DNA from 2 places in the Streptomyces sp. P17 genome. Region 1 is predicted to be linked to the other one. Evidence: riboswitches for the same ligand, from Rfam matches in the RefSeq annotation. Region 1 holds a riboswitch; the other holds the start of a gene.

Region 1 (3,732 bases):
CGGGGACCAGGAGCCGTTGCACGGAGCGCCCCTCGGCGCGCTGTTCGCGCGCGTACTGCACGGCGAGCGAGCGGTCCGTCGGTTCCAGGTCGAACTCCAGGCGGACGACGCCGTCCTCGAAGCTGCGCTTCTGGGTGTACCCGGCGTCCGTGAACACCTTGATCATCTTGGTGTTGGCGGGCAGCACCTCGGCGGCGAACCGCCGGATGCCCCGCTCGCGCGCGACCGCGCCGATGTGTTCGAGCAGGGCGGAGGCGACCCCGCGCCCCTGATGGGCGTCCTGGACGAGGAAGGCGACCTCGGCCTCGTCGGCGGGGGCGGAGGCGGGCAGACCGTCGGCGCCAATGCGGTCATAGCGTACGGTTGCGATGAACTCGCCGCCGATCGTGGCCGCGAGTCCCACCCTGTCCACAAAGTCGTGGTGCGTGAAGCGGTGGACGTCCTTGGCGGACAGACGCGGGTAGGGCGCGAAGAAGCGGTAGTACTTCGACTCGTCCGAGACCTGCTCGTAGAAGCTGACCAGGCGCTCGGCGTCATCAACGGTGATGGGGCGGATGCGCGCGGTGCCGCCGTCGCGCAGCACCACGTCGGCTTCCCAGTGGGCGGGGTACTCGTGCCGGTCCGACGCGCTCTGCATGGGGCCCAGAGTACGGCTCGCGTACGACAACGGCGCGAGGCAGTCTGTGGAGGACGAGTGTCGGATCGAGGCCGCGGTCCGACGGCTGCACGGGACGGGACGAAGGTCCGTTCCGGACACGCTTCACGTGTGGAACACTGGTCTAGACAACCTGAGAACCTGAAGGGCAGCATCACATGGCTGAGCGCCGCGTCAACGTCGGCTGGGCCGAGGGCCTCCACGCCCGCCCCGCCTCCATCTTCGTCCGAGCCGCCACGGCCGCAGGCGTCCCCGTGACGATCGCCAAGGCCGACGGCAACCCCGTCAACGCGGCCTCCATGCTGGCGGTTCTGGGCCTGGGCGCCCAGGGCGGCGAGGAGATCGTGCTCGCCTCCGAGGCCGAGGGTGCGGACATCGCCCTCGACCGTCTGGCGAAGCTGGTCTCCGAGGGTCTCGAAGAGCTTCCCGAGACCGTCTGAGTAATTTCCGGTCGCGGCACACGCCGCTTCCATCGAGGGCTCGCCCGAATTACCGGGCGGGCCCTTCGCCATTTCCGCTTCCGGGCAGCGAAAATAATCCCCCGGAAATTACACCCTCTTTGTATACGGCGCGCATGTTAATGCCGCAGGCCAGACATGTTTACGGGATGTTGCGAATTCCTCACACGCTCCCCGCCGGAAGGGAACCGCAGCCTGTGCGTACCGCTGGAGCGCTCTGTGTGCACGGCGGTGATCGCCCGCGCGCGCTCGCTGTCCCCGCGCGCCACCGCGTCCACGATCGCGCCGTGCTCCGCCCAGGTCTCCGCGGGACTGGCCGGCGCCTCCACCGCGTACATCCAGGCGATCTTGTGCCGCAACTGGGTCAGCATCGAGGTCAGGGCGGGGCTGCCGGAGGCCTGGGCGAGCGTCTCGTGGAACCAGCCGCCCAGGGAGCGCAGATCCTCGCTGTTGCCCCTTCTGGCCCGCTCCTGACCGAGCCTCACCAGGCCGCGCAGCACCTTCAGATGCGCCTCGGTGCGCCGCTGGGCGGCCCGCGCGGCGCCGAGCGGCTCCAGCAGCGAGCGCATCTCCAGCAGGTCGGAGGCCTCCTGCTCGGTGGGTTCCGCGACGCACGCGCCCGCGTGCCGCCGGGTCACCACGAAGCCCTCCGCCTCCAGCGTGCGCAGGGCCTCCCGGACGGGGACGCGCGAGACGCCGTAGCGGCGCGCCAGCAGTTCCTCGGTGAGTCGGCTGCCGCGCTCGTAGACACCGGCGACGATGTCGTCCCGGATCGCCGTGCATACCGAATGCGCCGGAATACGCATGACCGACCTCCGCTTTAATCCCCGTGAAACGTCGATGACTGACGTGTGTTCAGTGACTCTATTGCAGTGAGCCGGAATTTCCGATGGCGGGCCGGAATCCATGGATATTTTTTGGACAGCGAGGGCTCACAAACGCCGAAAACCCCGGCTCGGCGAGCCGGGGTCCCGGGAAGCGGTGGCGGGTGTCGTCAGACGTTCACGCCGCGCGAGCGGAGGTAGGCGACGGGGTCGAGGTCCGAGCCGTACTCCGCGGTCGTACGGGCCTCCAAGTGCAGATGGGGCCCGGTGACGTTGCCGGTGGCGCCGGAGAGGCCTATCTGCTGGCCCGGGGTGACGCTCTGGCCCACCGAGACGCCGATGGACGAGAGGTGGGCGTACTGGGTGTACGTGCCGTCGTGCATCTTGATGACGATCTGGTTGCCGTACGCCCCGCCCCAGCCGGCCTCGACGACGGTGCCCATGCCGACCGAGCGGACGGAGGTGCCGCTGGAGGCGTGGAAGTCGGCGCCGGTGTGGCTGCCGGAGGACCAGAGGGCGCCGCCGGCCTTGTAACTGGTCGACACGTAGGAGCCGGAGACCGGGGAGACGAAGGTGTTCAGGCGCTTGCGCTCGGCCTCGCGGGCGGCGCGCTCCTTGGCCTCGCGCGCCTTCTTGGCCGCCTCGGCGGCCTTCTTGCGCGCGGCCTCCTCGGCCTTCTGCTTCGCCTCGGCCTCGTCGGCCGCCTGCTGCTGGGCGGCGGCCTGGGCGTCGATCTGCGCGGCGACCGAGTCGCCGATGGTGATGACGGGGGTGAGAGCGGTCTGCTCGGCGGAGATGTCCGCGGCGAGCGCGGGGCTCGACAGGGTTCCGATGACGCCGGTGGTGGTGAGTGCCGCGACGCCCGCCGCGCGGGCGGTGGTGCGCTGCATCCTGCTGGGACGACGGTGCTTCCCGGTGGCGCGCGTGAACGCCATGAAGTGGGTGGTCCTTTCCTTCCCTCTCGCCTACCGGGTTAGCTGACGGGTTCGGAGCAGGAAGGTCTCCTACGGACCCCCTCGCTCACGCGCGGGCGTCCGATTCACCCCAGGGACTGCGGTGGGTCCCCGGCTCCCCTGGCTCGCGCCGTACGGGGACTCGGCGATGACTGTCCGGTGCCGCGGATGCGGCGCACTGCCTGACGGACAGCCCGCACGACGCTAAACGGGGCAACTTTCAATCCCCAAACGGATCACGGCTTTTGTAGCGCATGCCACAGGTCAGACAGGCAACCTCTCCCTCAATTCGGACATAAGGGGGCCCTGGTGACGCTTCCGTCACCAGGGCCCCACACGCGCGTGATCGCGCGTTCACGTCCGAGGGTGTGTCTACTCGGCTGTCACAACGGTGACTTCACCGATGCCGAGGGCCTCGACGGGCTCCTTGATCTGCGCCGCGTCACCGACCAGCACGGTCACCAGACGGTCCACCGGGAAGGCGCTCACGACGGCCGCGGTGGCCTCCACGGTGCCGGTCGCGGCGAGCTGGCGGTACAGCGTGGCCTGGTAGTCGTCCGGCAGGTGCTGCTCGACCTGGTCGGCCAGGGTGCTCGCCACGGCGGCGGCCGTCTCGTACTTCAGCGGCGCCACCCCGACGAGGTTCTGTACGGCGACGTCCCGCTCGGCGTCGGTGAGCCCGCCCTCGGCGAGGGTGCGCAGCACGGTCCACAGGTCCTGCAGGGCGGGACCGGTGTTGGGGGTGTCGACGGAGCCGCTGATGGCGAGCATCGCGGCGCCGGTGCCGTCGGGGGCGGAGCGCAGGACCTGCCCGAAGGAGCGCACGCCGTAGGTGTAGCCCT
Region 2 (3,732 bases), on a different contig from region 1:
GGGCACCCCGGCCTCCGGCGGGACGAAGGTCTCCACGGCCCACACCTCGCCGTACAGGGCGGAGACACCGTCGACGCCGGTGGCGAAGCCGCCGTCCGGGGCGGCGCCCGAGGGCAGCCCCTTCACCACCCTGTGGTGCTTCCACGCACCCCCGTCCCAGTAGATCTTGGTGACGGCGGAGGTGAGACCGATACAGGTCTCGCCCTCAGGCCCCTCCCCGATGCACTTCTTGCCGCCCCGGCCGGCCTCGGCGACGTACAGCCGCCCCTGGTCGTAAGAGAGCTGGCGCGGATTGTCGAGTCCGCTCGCGATCACGCGGACGACCGGGCGGCTTTCCCCTCCCCCGCTCGCGCCCCGGCGGGCGCGATGCCCGCGGTGGCGGCGAGCGCGACGCCGGTGGCGACGACGAGTGACTTGCGCTTCCTCATGCCCGTCACCCCTACTCACCCACCGCGGCTCACACGACCACGGCCGGCTGGAAGCTAGCGCCCGGAAGCGGGCGGACGACGTCACTCCGGAGAAAATACGTACAAGTCGGCGCAGATCCGTCCGGATTGACCACGCCCAACGACGCCCTGACCTAAGGTCACGAAAATGTATCGGGCATATCACCCATCAACCTTCACAGGGGCCACACGAGTTGGCTACCGTGCCGGGCAGGCCGTACGACCCCCACCGGCGAACCTCGCCGGGCCGCGCGGCCTCCGCCGAGTCCGCTGCCCGCCCACGGCAGCCGGAGCCGGGGACCCACCGAACTTGGGGTGAATCGACCCGACTCCCTTACGGGAAAAGGTCGTAGGGCAACCCTTCCTAACCACCCGCCCGAACCCGACAGCTAACTCGGTAGGCGGACCATGGGAAGGAGTCGCCTCCCTTGGCGTCGCACCGCAAGTCGCCTCCGGCGGGTACGCGCGTAGCAGGCATACGGACCCCCGCCCTTGCCACGGCCGCCCTCACCTCCGTGGCCCTGCTGTCCCAGACGGCCAACGCCGGCCCGGCCACGGACGACAAGCCGAGCCTCGAAGAGGTCGAGAAGAAGGTCGACGACCTCTACCGCCAGGCGGAGACGGCGACCGAGAAGTACAACGCCGCCAAGGAGAAGACCACCAAGCAGCGCGAGCAGGCCGACACCCTCCTCGACGGCGTCGCCAAGCGCACCCAGAAGCTCAACGACGCGCGGGAGGAACTCGGTTCCCTCGCCGCCGCGCAGTACCGGACCGGCGCCTCCGCTCCCGGCACCGCGACGTTCCTGCTGGCCGACTCCCCGCGAGACTACTTCGACCAGACCCAGCTGATGAGCCGGATGACCGGCCGTCAGAAGGAAGCGGTCGACGACTACATCACGCAGCAGTCGGCGACGATGAAGAAGCGCACGGAGGCCACCGAGAGCCTCCAGACGCTGAACGAGTCGCAGAGCGATCTGAAGACCGCCAAGTCCACGGTCCAGAAGAAGCTCGCCGACGCGCGGGAGCTGCTGTCGCAGCTGACGGCGGAGGAGAAGGCGCGGCTCGCCGAGACCGAGCGCAAGCGCCAGGAGGAAGCCGCGCGCAAGACGGCCCAACTGGCCCAGCAGCAGGCGGAGGAGGAACAGCGCCGCCAGGAGGCCGCGGAGGCGGCGGCCCAGCAGCAGGAGAACACCTCTTCCGGTTCCGCAGAGACCTCCACCGGCAGCACGGAGTCCGAGTCCGCCGCCGACTCCACCTACGCCGCGAAGGCCGAGAAGGCGATCGCCTTCGCGCGCGCGCAGATCGGCAAGCCGTACGTCTGGGGCGCCACGGGACCCGACTCCTACGACTGCTCCGGCCTCACCCAGGCCGCCTGGAACGCCGCCGGCATCTCCCTCCCCCGCACCACCTACGACCAGGTCAACGTCGGGACCACGGTCCCCGTCTCCAGCGCCCGGCCCGGCGACCTCGTCTTCTTCTACGACGACGTCACCCACGTCGGCATCTACATAGGCAACGGCATGATGATCCACGCCCCGAAGCCCGGCGCCTACGTCCGCGAGGAGTCGATCTTCTACGACGGCGAGGGCTCGATCCACAGCGTGGTACGGCCGGCCTGAGGCGACGCGGCGCGCGCGGGGGTGATTCGGTGCCCCGTTTCCACACCCACGCGCGCGTGCCCCCTCGTAACCCGGGCCGCGCTCCTTAGCATCGGCGCATGTCCGGCACCTCTGCGCTTCGCTCACTTCGCGCCTGGTGGGCGCTGCGTCCTCCGGCGGCCGGGGCCGCGGTGATGGCGACCGGCATTGTGTCGGTCGGCCTGCACCTCACCGGATACGAGGTCCTGTCCCTTATCGCCCTGACCATCGCCTGCCTGGCATGGCTGGGACTCGCGGCGGACTTCGTCGTACGGCTGCTGCGGCAGCCGGAGCGCTGGCGCAAGGAGGCCGGCACCTCCGCCGCGCTCACCGCCGTCGCCGCGACGACCGTGCTCGGCACCCGCTTCTCCGCCGAGGACTGGCAGCCCCTGGCGGCGGCCCTGCTGGCGCTGGCCGCCCTGCTGTGGCCGGGCCTGCTCCACACCGTCGTGCGCCACTGGCACCGCCGCATGCCCGGCGCGGTGTTCCTGGGCTGTGTGGCCACGCAGGGCCTCGCCGTGCTCGGCGCCACGCTCGCCGCGGCGGAGTCGACGGCCTGGCTCGCGCACGCGGCACTGGTGCTGTTCTGGCTCGGTCTCGTCCTCTACGTCGTCGCCCTCACCCGCTTCGACCCGCGCCAGGTGGTGGAGGGCGCCGGGGACCAGTGGGTGGCGGGCGGCGCGCCGGCCATCTCCGCGCTCGCCGGGGCCAAGCTGATCGCCGCCGACAGCGCGCGTCTGTACCTGTGGAACAACGACGCCGACGACGTCCTGCGCCGGGTCACCGTCGCGCTGCTGGTGCTCGACCTCGCCTGGTACGCGGTACTCGTCGTGGCCGAGGTGATCCGGCCACGGACCCGCTACGACGTCCGCCGCTGGGCGACCGTGTTCCCGCTGGGCATGACCGCGGCGGCGACCCTGTCGGTCGCCGCCGCGGTCGACGTCTCCTGGCTGGAAGGCCCCGGCGAGGTCCTGCTGTGGATCGCGGTCGCGGCCTGGCTGGCCGTCGCCGTGGGGGCGGTGCGGGAGGAGCGGGCCTACGCCTCGGCCGCCTCGGCCGCCTCGGCCGGGGAGGCCGGGCTCACGTCCACAGCACCGCGATGAAGATGTTCGCCGTGGTGAGCAGTCCCACCAGGCCGAACAGGTTCTTGTCCACCTTCTCGTCGTCCCGCTTCACATAGACGAGACCGAGGATCACGATCAGCAGGGCCAGCTTCACGCCGATCTTGATGTTGTCGACCGTCTGGTCGTCCGCCTGGTTGAGCCCGACCAGGATCACCCCGGTGACCAGCATCGTCAGCGCGCCGTGCAGCATCGCCGGCACGAAGCGGGCGGTGCCCTGGCCCATCGCCTTCATCTGGGTGAGGAATCCGCCCAGGAGGGAGGCGATGCCGATGATGTGCAGGCCGACGAAGAGATGGATGAGTACGTCCATGAGGCCGGAGCCTAATCAGGGGGTCCTGGGGCGCCCGACACCGGGCCACCTTCCCCGCCCGCATTCCCCGCTCGATGGACCTTGCATATATGCGCTCCATAGCACCCCCTCACCCCCACCCACCCCGAAACCACCACTTCGGTCATCGCACAGCGTGAAGGCGACCGCCCCATTCGCGGATCACGGTCACATACGGTCACCCGGCGATCCCCCCA

What was found. Region 1 has a riboswitch for cyclic di-AMP ahead of RMT89_RS01645 (M23 family metallopeptidase). Riboswitches for the same ligand answer to the same signal wherever they lie in the genome.
Region 2: another riboswitch for cyclic di-AMP. It lies ahead of RMT89_RS24740 (NlpC/P60 family protein); the one in region 1 lies ahead of RMT89_RS01645 (M23 family metallopeptidase).

The regions. Positions count from the first base shown of each region.
Region 1 is NZ_JAVRBF010000002.1:96,041-99,772, forward strand. It holds gene RMT89_RS01630 (GNAT family N-acetyltransferase) at 1-637, opposite strand, end outside; gene RMT89_RS01635 (HPr family phosphocarrier protein) at 814-1,095, shown strand; gene RMT89_RS01640 (GntR family transcriptional regulator) at 1,233-1,919, opposite strand; gene RMT89_RS01645 (M23 family metallopeptidase) at 2,108-2,872, opposite strand; cyclic di-AMP (ydaO/yuaA leader) riboswitch at 2,885-3,048, opposite strand; gene RMT89_RS01650 (pitrilysin family protein) at 3,263-3,732, opposite strand, start outside.
Region 2 is NZ_JAVRBF010000039.1:69,596-73,327, forward strand. It holds gene RMT89_RS24735 (ScyD/ScyE family protein) at 1-315, opposite strand, end outside; cyclic di-AMP (ydaO/yuaA leader) riboswitch at 696-866, shown strand; gene RMT89_RS24740 (NlpC/P60 family protein) at 875-2,065, shown strand; gene RMT89_RS24745 (tellurite resistance/C4-dicarboxylate transporter family protein) at 2,164-3,186, shown strand; gene RMT89_RS24750 (hypothetical protein) at 3,164-3,517, opposite strand.